One region of the Streptomyces sp. NPDC051243 genome, then DNA from elsewhere that is predicted to be linked to it. Evidence: riboswitches for the same ligand, from Rfam matches in the RefSeq annotation. Region 1 holds a riboswitch; each other region holds the start of a gene.
What was found. Region 1 has a riboswitch for thiamine pyrophosphate ahead of thiO (glycine oxidase ThiO). Riboswitches for the same ligand answer to the same signal wherever they lie in the genome.

Region 1 (3,267 bases):
GCAGCGTCCGCTCGTCGGCGATGACCTCCAGCTTGATCAGCTCCGTACCGAGCGCCTCGCGCGCGAGGCGGGCCGTCAGCACGGCCTCTCCGGCTGTGAAGCAGCCCGCCGTGTTCGGCAGCACCCGTATCCCGAGCTTCTCCAGCACGGACAGCACGGAGCCGTGCACCGACGGGTTCACCCGCCGCATCGCGACCGTCGTCAGCTCCGTCCCGGACGCCACCAGCGCCCGCTCGAGCACCTCCAGGCTGGGCGCCCCGCCCGTGCCCATGATCAGACGGGACGTGAAGGACGTACCGCCGATGACAAAGGGATCGTCGGCCATGGTTCAGCCTCCTTGGACGGCGGTGAGGACCTCGACGCGGTCCCCCTCGGAAAGGGGCGTCGACGGCCACTGCGCGCGCGGGACGACGGTTTCGTTCAGGGCGGCGGCCACCCCGGAGGGCGCCGCGGTGAGGGACTTCACGAGCGTGTCGAGAGCCGTGCCCGGCTCGATCCGCCGACGCTCGCCGTTGACCGAGATGGTGACCTGGACGCTCATGCGGGCTGCTCCGTGAGTGCGGCGGGGCTGAAGCGCTTCGGCGTGAACGGCCGGGCTTCCTCCGGGAGTTCACCGGTGGCCAGGACGTGTGCCATGGCGTCCCCGGTGACCGGCGTCAGCAGCACGCCGTTGCGGTAGTGCCCGGTGGCCAGCGACAGACCCTCCAGCTCGGTCGGGCCGAGCAGCGGCGCGTTGTCCGGGGAGCCGGGGCGCAGACCGGCCCGCGTCTCGGTGAGCGGCAGTTCCGTGATGCCGGGCACCAACTCGTGGGCGTCGCGCAGCAGCTCGTACACCCCGCCCGCGGTCACCGTGGTGTCCCAGCCCAGCTCCTCGCTCGTCGCGCCGACGACCAGCTCCCCGCTCTCGCGCGGCACCAGATACACCTGGCTGCCGCGCACCACGGCCCGCACGGTCCGGCTCAGGAACGGCGCGTACCGCTTCGGCACGGTCAGCCGCAGCACCTGCCCCTTCACGGGGCGTACGGGCGGCAGTACGTCGTCCGGGACCCCGGGCAGCCGCCCGCTGAGGCTGCCGGCCGCGAGGACCACCTGGTCCGCGCCCAGCGCGGTGCCGTCCGCCGCGGTGACTCCGGCTGCCCGGTCCCGTACGACGTCGAGGCGCTCGGCCCAGGACCGGTGGAAGACGACACCGGCCCGCTCGCACGCGGCCACCAGTGCCGCGGCCAGCCGCCGCGGGTCGATCTGGTGATCGCCGTCGACGCGCAGCCCCCCGCGCACCCCCGGCGCGAGCATCGGCTCCAGGCGCCGGCACTCCCGCCCCGACAGCCACTCGGAGTCCAGCCCCGACCGGCGCTGCAGGGTGTGCAGTTCGCGCAGGTGAGCGCGGTCGTCGGAGTCCAGCGCGACGGCCAGCGTGCCGCACCGGCGGTAGCCGAGGTCGTGGCCGGTCAGCTCGGTGAGCTCGGCCGCGAAGTCCGGGTACCGGCGGGCCGAGGCGAGGTTCAGGCCCAGCAGGGTCTGCTCGCCGTAGTGCAGTTCCGTGACGGCGGCCAGCATCCCGGCGGCCACCTGGGCGGCCCCGCCACCCGGCTCGGGATCCACGACGGTCGTCGTGAACCCGCGCTGTGCGGCCCGCCACGCCGTGACCAGGCCGATGATTCCGCCCCCGATGACAAGGACGTCTGACATTCGCGTACGCGACATGGGCGTCCAGCCCCTCCCTTCGCCGGCATGACCCGGATCAGGTTCGTACGGTCGGAGGCCGCCAGCCTCCCTCTCAGCCCGGTGCGTCCGGGCTCCCGCGAGTGCTTTACGTTGGCCACCCTAGCCCGCCGCCGTATGTCTCAGTAAGGGAGCCTCCGCCCGTGGCCCGCTCGCTCGACGGTCTCGTCCTCGCCCCTGTCGCCGATCAGTCCCCAGGTCAGGTGGGTACCCGCACCCGGTTCACGTACCACGAGAAGGACGGCGAGATCTGGGCCGAGTACGCGGGCGGCGACGTCGTACGCGGCCGTCTCGTGGGCACCCGGGAAGGCGACCGGCTGGACTTCCGGTACGTGCAGCTGAAGCGGGACGGGACGACGTCGTCGGGGCACTGTGTGTCGACGGTGGTCGAGCTGCCCGACGGGCGGGTACGGCTGGAGGAGAGCTGGGAGTGGGAGTCGCAGGCGGGCAGCGGCACCAGCGTTGTGGAGCAGGTCACTGAGCACGACTCCTGACTGACAAAATGTCAGTTGTCTATGGTGATCAGGTGAGCGAGCAGACGAGCAGGTCGCAGCGGAGCGTGGTCGTCGCCGGCGCCGGCATGGCCGGTGTGCAGACGGCGGTCGCCCTTCGGGAACAGGGTTTCACGGGCCCGGTCACGCTGATCGGCGCCGAGCCCCACCAGCCGTACGACCGGCCTCCCCTGTCCAAGGCCGTCCTGCTCGGCAAGGCCGAGGGCTCCGCCTTCGACGTCGACTTCGAGGCGCTCGGCATCGAGCTTCAGCTGGGGCGCGAGGTGCTGGGCGTGCGCCCCGCCGACCACGAGCTGGACACCGAGGCCGGGCCCGTCCCGTACGACGTCCTCGTGCTCGCCACCGGTGCCGAACCCATCCGGCTGCCGGGCACCGAGGGCGTGCCCGGCGTCCATCTGCTGCGGACCCTCGACGACGCCGAGCGGCTGCGGCCGGTGCTCGCCCGGCAGCACGACATCGTGGTCGTCGGCGCGGGCTGGATCGGCGCCGAGTTCGCCACGGCCGCGCGCGAGGCGGGCTGCGCCGTGACGGTCGTGGAGGCCGCCGACCGGCCGCTCGCGGGGGCGCTGCCCGCGGAGGTGGCGGCGCCGATGACCGCCTGGTACGCGGACAGCGGGGCGGTGCTGCGCACCCACGCGCGCGTGGAGCGCGTCGAGCCCGGCGCGGTGATCCTCGACGACGGCTCGCGGCTGCCCGCGGGCGCCGTCGTGGTCGGCATCGGGGCGCGGCCCGCCACGGCCTGGCTGGCCGGCTCGGGCATCGAGCTCGGCGCGCACGGCGAGGTCGTGGCCGACGACCACCTGCGCACCTCCGTGCCGGACGTCTACGCGGTCGGCGACTGCGCGTCGTTTCCCTCGGGGAGGTATGGCGAGCGCCTGCTGGTCCACCACTGGGACAACGCCCTCCAGGGCCCGCGCACGGTCGCGGCCAACATCCTCGGCGAGGTCACCGGTGAGCCTCTCGCGGTCTACGACCCCGTGCCGTACTTCTGGTCCGAGCAGTTCGGCCGCTTCGTTCAGTACGCCGGGCACCA
Region 2 (3,267 bases), on a different contig from region 1:
CCCCGTCGACCTTCAGACCGCGCGCGACAATCGCGGCGACGGGGTAGGCGAAGAAGACCGCGAAGAAGGCCACGGGCACGGCGATGAGGCCGAGCCGCACCGCTGCGCTCCGCGGGTTCCTCCTCCGAATCGGCCGGGGGGCTACTTCAGTACGAGCGAGGTCCACGACTTGACCCAGTCGTCACGGTTGTCGGCGATCTTCGCCGGGTCCATGGTCTCGGGCTCCTCGGCCTGCGGGCCGTACTTCGCGAACTCCTCGGGCACCTGGGCACCGTCGACCACCGGGTAGACGAACATGTTGAGCGGCATGTCCTCCTGGAACGTCTTCGTCAGCAGGAAGTCGATCAACGCCTTGCCGCCCTCGGCGTTCTTGGCGTTGCTGAGCAGACCCGCGTACTCGACCTGGCGGAAGCAGGTGCCGGTCGCGACCCCGGTGGGGGCGGCCGTCGGCTTCGGGTCGGCGTAGATCACCTCGGCGGGCGGCGAGGAGGCGTACGACACGACGAGCGGCCGGTCCGCCTTGGCCTGCTTGCCGCCGGCCGAGCCGGAGAACTCCTCGTTGTAGGCCTGCTCCCAGCCGTCGACGACCTTGACGCCGTTGGCCTTCAGCTTCCCCCAGTAGTCCTGCCAGCCGTCGTCGCCGTACTTGGCGGCGGTGCCGAGCAGGAAGCCCAGGCCCGGCGAGGAGGTGGAGGCGTTCTCGGTGACGAGGAGGTTCTTGTACGCCGGCTTGATCAGGTCGTCGAACGACGTCGGCGGGGCCAGCTTGTGCTCGCTGAAGTACGCCTTGTCGTAGTTGACGCAGATGTCGCCGGTGTCGACGGGAATGACCCGGTGCTCGTCCTGGTCGGCCTGGTACCGGGCGTCGATCTTGTCGGCGCCCTTCGCCTCGTACGGCTGGAACAGCCCGTTGTCGAGCGCCCGCGACAGCAGGGTGTTGTCGACGCCGAAGAAGACGTCGCCCTGCGGGTTGTCCTTGGTGAGGATCGCCTTGTTGACGGCCTGCCCGGCGTCGCCGTCCTCCAGGACCTTGACCTGGTAGCCGGACTGCTTCTCGAACGCGGCGAGGACGTTCTTCGAGACGGCCCACGAGTCGTGGCTGACGAGCGTCACGGTCTTCGACCCGCCGGACCCGGACCCGCCGGAACTCTCGTCGTCGGACGACGATCCGCACGCGGACAACGTGACCAGGCCGAGACCGACGGCCAGGGCCAGGTACTTCTTGGTGGTGCTCACTGAATTCCTCCTGGGATGGACCAGGAAGAGACGCGGCCCCGCCCAGAAGTCCTTTCGGCTCCCGGGCAGGGCGCAACAGCTTGAGTGATGACCGAACTTCCTACCCAGAATGACCTGGGCGAGGTTCAGAGGGTCTGCGGCCTGGTTGCCGCACTCTCAGCGCTGTGGCGCTCCCCTGTCGGAATATGAAGATGTTCGTACGGGTGTACGCGCTCAGATTACCGCTCGGTGGCCGCGAGCTGACCGCAGGCCCCGTCGATCTCCTGACCACGGGTGTCCCGAATCGTCACCGGCACACCATGGGCGGCGATGGCCTCGACGAACGCCTTCTCGTCCTCGGGCCGCGAGGCGGTCCACTTCGACCCGGGAGTCGGGTTCAGCGGAATCAGGTTCACATGCACGGGCTTGCCCTTGAGCAGCCGCCCGAGCCGGTCACCGCGCCACGCCTGGTCGTTGATGTCCCGGATGAGCGCGTACTCGATGGACAGCCGGCGCCCGGACTTCTCGACGTACTCGAACCCGGCGTCGAGCACCTCGCGCACCTTCCACCGCGTGTTCACGGGGACGAGGGTGTCGCGCAGCTCGTCGTCGGGCGCGTGCAGCGAGATCGCGAGCCGGCACTTGAAGCCCTCGTCGGCGAACCGGTGGATGGCCGGGACGAGACCGACGGTCGAGACGGTGATCCCGCGCTGCGACAGCCCCAGCCCGTCCGGCTCGGGATCGGTGAGCCGCCGAATCGCCCCCACGACCCGGTTGTAGTTGGCGAGCGGCTCGCCCATCCCCATGAAGACGATGTTGGACAGCCGAGCGGGCCCGCCGGGCACTTCCCCGTCCCGCAGCGCCCGCATCCCGTCCACGATCTGATGCACGATCTCCGCGGTGGACAGATTGCGATCGAGCCCCGCCTGCCCGGTGGCGCAGAAGGGACAGTTCATCCCGCACCCCGCCTGGGAGCTGATGCACATGGTCACCCGGTCCGGATACCGCATCAGCACCGACTCGACGAGCGTCCCGTCGAACAGCCGCCACAGCGTCTTGCGCGTCGTGCCCTCGTCGGTCGACAGATGCCGTACCACGGTCATCAGCTCCGGGAACAGCTCCTCCCGCAGCTTGGCGCGCGATCCGGCAGGGATGTCGGTCCACTGCTCCGGGTCGTGCGCGTACCGCGCGAAGTAGTGCTGCGAGAGCTGCTTGGCACGAAACGGCTTCTCGCCGATCGCGGCGACAGCGTCCTTGCGCTCACCGGGCGTGAGATCGGCAAGGTGCCGCGGCGGCTTCTTGGCTCCGCGGGGGGCGACGAAAGTGAGTTCTCCGGGCTTAGGCATGGCTGTACCAGTGTCGCAGATCCACTGGTGTGGCCCGCTCCCCTGTGGACAGCCGGGATCACTCCCGCGTGGCGGATGGCCGCGACGGGCTCGTACGTGCCTGCCGAACGCCGGGCTAGTCGGTCCTGCGCTCCAGCCTGTCCTTGAGGAGTTGCTCGTCGCGCGGCAGTTCCTTGCGAACCTGTGGGCGGACGACGAGGGGCACCAGGACCTTGCCGAGGCCGTGCCCTTCGAAGTCGATGTCGATCGTCACGCGGGAGCGGCGTCCGTCGTCGAGCGGCTCGATCTCACCGTGGGTGCGGGGCCTGACGGGACCGTCGATCCCGTGCAGATCCCAGCTGTGCGGAGGGTCGAGCTCGTCGAACTGCACGGTCATCGGAAGCTGTCGGTTGCCGATGCGCCGGGTGACCCGCACCCGGGAGCCGGCGTGGACCGGCCCTTCGTCGAGCGGCTCGGCCGAGACGGCGCTCAGCTGCCATTCGGGCAGGTGGGACGGGTCGGTGATGTACGCGTAGACCTCGTCCGGCGTGCAGTCGACGTCGATGACTTCTCGGATGGCGGTCATGATGACCCCCTTCGAGTCCCCTGTGGGTGCCTGTGAGTGTCTCTGAGTGCCTTCGTTGACGTACACCCGAATCGTCCCACAGACCAAGGAGCCTCCGCTCTGCAAGAACGGAGGCTCCCTGACACTGACCGATCCGTCAGC
Region 3 (3,267 bases), on a different contig from region 1:
ACACGCGGTTGCCCGCCGCCGCGAACTCCTTCGACTTCTGAGCCATGCCCTCCTCGATCTCCTCCCGGGACTCGCCGTGCTGGCGGCGGATGTCCTGGGAGATCTTCATCGAGCAGAACTTCGGCCCGCACATGGAGCAGAAGTGGGCCGTCTTCGCGGGCTCGGCCGGCAGGGTCTCGTCGTGGAACTCGCGTGCCGTGTCCGGGTCCAGGGCGAGGTTGAACTGGTCCTCCCACCGGAACTCGAAGCGAGCGTCGGAGAGCGCGTCGTCCCACTCCTGAGCACCGGGGTGCCCCTTGGCGAGATCGGCCGCGTGGGCGGCGATCTTGTACGTGATGACGCCGGTCTTGACGTCGTCACGGTTGGGCAGGCCCAAGTGCTCCTTGGGGGTGACGTAGCAGAGCATGGCCGTGCCCCACCAGGCGATCATCGCGGCACCGATGCCGGAGGTGATGTGGTCGTACGCCGGCGCGACGTCCGTGGTCAGCGGGCCGAGCGTATAGAACGGAGCTTCATCACAGATCTCCTGCTGAAGGTCGATGTTCTCCTTGATCTTGTGCATCGGGACGTGTCCCGGGCCCTCGATCATGGTCTGTACGTTGAAACGCTTCGCGATCCGGTTGAGTTCCCCGAGAGTTCGGAGTTCCGCGAACTGCGCCTCGTCGTTGGCGTCCGCGATCGAGCCGGGCCGAAGGCCGTCGCCCAGTGAGTACGTGACGTCGTACGCGGCGAGGATCTCGCAGAGTTCCTCGAAGTTCTCGTACAGGAAGCTCTCCTTGTGGTGCGCCAGGCACCACGCGGCCATGATCGAGCCGCCTCGCGAAACGATGCCGGTCTTGCGGTTCGCGGTGAGCGGTACGTACGGCAGGCGAACGCCCGCGTGGACCGTCATGTAGTCCACGCCCTGCTCCGCCTGTTCGATGACCGTGTCCTTGTAGATCTCCCAGGTCAGCTCCTCGGCGCGGCCGTCGACCTTCTCCAGCGCCTGATAGAGCGGCACCGTGCCGATCGGCACGGGGGAGTTGCGCAGCACCCATTCGCGGGTGGTGTGGATGTTGCGGCCGGTCGAGAGGTCCATGACCGTGTCGGCACCCCAGCGGGTCGCCCAGGTCATCTTCTCGACCTCCTCCTCGATGGAGGAGGTGACGGCGGAGTTGCCGATGTTGGCGTTGACCTTCACCAGGAATCGCTTGCCGATGATCATCGGCTCGATCTCCGGGTGGTTGACGTTGGCGGGCAGCACCGCACGGCCCGCCGCGATCTCCTCGCGGACCACCTCGGGAGAAACGTTCTCCCGGATGGCCACGAACTCCATCTCGGGGGTGATCTCGCCGCGGCGCGCGTAGGCGAGCTGCGTGACCGCCTTGCCGTCACGGCTGCGACGGGGCTGGCGCGGCCGTCCGGGGAAGACCGCGTCGAGGTTGCGCAGACCGCCACGGGGCGAGGTGTGCTTGATCCCGTCATCCTCGGGGCGGACAGGACGGCCCGCGTACTCCTCGGTGTCGCCGCGGGCGATGATCCAATTCTCCCGTAGCGGGGGCAGGCCCCTGCGGACGTCGGTATCGGCGAGTGGATCGGTGTACAGGCCTGACGTGTCGTACAGCGTGACCGACTGCCCGTTGGTGAGGTGCACCTGGCGGACCGGCACCCGCAGATCGGGGCGTGAGCCCTCGACATACGCCTTGTGCCAGCCGATGGACTTCCCGGCCTCCTGGGACTGCTCGTCCTGGACGGAGGCAGGCGTGCGTGCGTCCTTGTTGGTCATGAGACCTACTCCCTACGCCGGCATTACCCGGTAACAGGTTCGGCGGTCGACGCAGCGGTTTCCGTCTGCCGACGTTTCGTGTGAAACATCACTCGCGATGGGTGATGTTTCATGTGAAACATCGCTGGGACGGAGGTCAGCGCCCTCTCAGCCCGGTGCTCCGAGCTCCCGCGTGTACAAAGGTGGCACCACGCTAGCGTCAATTCGGGCGCGCTGAACAGAGGGCCCCGGTCGTTCTTGCGATGATCGGTCGGTGACCACGACGCATGAACCTCCGTACCCACCGCCCGAGCGGCCCCGCGGATCCGGCGCCGGAAACGGCCCCGCCCGGGGCAACGGCCGTGCAGACGGCCGGGGTTCGGGGATTCCTGGAGCGAGATACGACGGCGGATACGGCCGTGGTTCCGGAGACGCCCGCGACGATCATGGCGCCGGACACGGCGGCTGGCACGAGCACGGTTCCGAATCCAGTGGCTCACCGGGGCGGGGACCCGGCCCGGGTGACGGGCAGGGGCACGATTCCGGTGGTCATGGACACGGGCCCGGGTCCGGCGGCTCGCACGGCGGCGGCGGCGACGGTGGCGGGTACGGGCACTCGCACAGTCACGCCCACGGTCCTGCGGCACCCGTCTCCCAGCACCTGCGCAAGGTCATCGCGGCGATCCTGATTCCGTTCGCCGCGGCGGTGGTGGTGGGGCTCGCGGTGCTGTGGCCGGGCGGTGCCCCGCCGCACGAGCGGACGGGCGTCGGCTTCGACCGGCAGACTCAGCAGGCCACGGTCACCAAGGTGGTCGAGGTGAACTGCAAGGAGGTGGGCGCCTCAGGGGTGCCCCCGACCGGTGACACCTCCACCGCCGAGGGCTCCTCCGCCGTGCAGCAGGAGAACGGCACCTGCAAGAAGGCGACGATCCGCGTCGACACCGGCACGGACAAGGGCCGTACGTTCACGGAGATCGTGCAGCCCGACCAGTCACGGCAGTTGCACGAGGGCCAGGAAGTCGTGGTCGCCTATGAGCCCTCGGCGCCCAAGGACCTGCAGTACTCGGTCACCGACGTGAACCGGCGCGTTCCGTTGGCGGTGCTCGCCGGCATCTTCGCTCTCGCCGTCGTGCTCGTCGGGCGGATGCGGGGCGTGATGGCGCTGGTCTCGCTGGCCATCAGCTTCCTGGTGCTCAACTTCTTCATCCTGCCCGCGATCCTGCAGGGCTCGAACCCGCTGGTCGTGGCGGTCGTGGGGTCGAGTGCCATCATGCTGATCGCCCTCTACCTGTGCCACGGCCTCTCGGCCCGTACGTCGGTGGCGGTGCTCGGCACGCTGATCTCGCTGCTGCTGATCGGTGTCCTCGGCTCGGTGTTCATCGACTGGGCCGCGCTCACCGGCAACACCGACGACAACACCGGCCTCATTCACGGGCTGTATCCGTCGATCGACATGAGCGGACTGCTGCTCGCCGGCATCATCATCGGCTCGCTCGGCGTCCTCGACGACGTGACGGTCACAC

Region 2: another riboswitch for thiamine pyrophosphate. It lies ahead of ACIBAG_RS29985 (thiamine ABC transporter substrate binding subunit); the one in region 1 lies ahead of thiO (glycine oxidase ThiO).
Region 3: another riboswitch for thiamine pyrophosphate. It lies ahead of thiC (phosphomethylpyrimidine synthase ThiC); the one in region 1 lies ahead of thiO (glycine oxidase ThiO).

The regions. Positions count from the first base shown of each region.
Region 1 covers NZ_JBITES010000006.1:48,096-51,362, forward strand. Annotated here, with positions in the region: gene ACIBAG_RS16480 (thiazole synthase) at 1-325, opposite strand, end outside; gene thiS (sulfur carrier protein ThiS) at 329-541, opposite strand; gene thiO (glycine oxidase ThiO) at 538-1,704, opposite strand; TPP riboswitch at 1,702-1,813, opposite strand; gene ACIBAG_RS16495 (hypothetical protein) at 1,866-2,216, shown strand; gene ACIBAG_RS16500 (NAD(P)/FAD-dependent oxidoreductase) at 2,225-3,267, shown strand, end outside.
Region 2 covers NZ_JBITES010000012.1:204,498-207,764, reverse strand. Annotated here, with positions in the region: gene ACIBAG_RS29990 (ABC transporter permease) at 1-166, opposite strand, end outside; gene ACIBAG_RS29985 (thiamine ABC transporter substrate binding subunit) at 142-1,236, opposite strand; TPP riboswitch at 1,316-1,423, opposite strand; gene rlmN (23S rRNA (adenine(2503)-C(2))-methyltransferase RlmN) at 1,455-2,561, opposite strand; gene ACIBAG_RS29975 (SRPBCC family protein) at 2,677-3,126, opposite strand; gene ACIBAG_RS29970 (phosphatidate cytidylyltransferase) at 3,263-3,267, opposite strand, start outside.
Region 3 covers NZ_JBITES010000004.1:76,052-79,318, forward strand. Annotated here, with positions in the region: gene thiC (phosphomethylpyrimidine synthase ThiC) at 1-1,765, opposite strand, end outside; TPP riboswitch at 1,758-1,947, opposite strand; gene ACIBAG_RS10915 (YibE/F family protein) at 2,019-3,267, shown strand, end outside.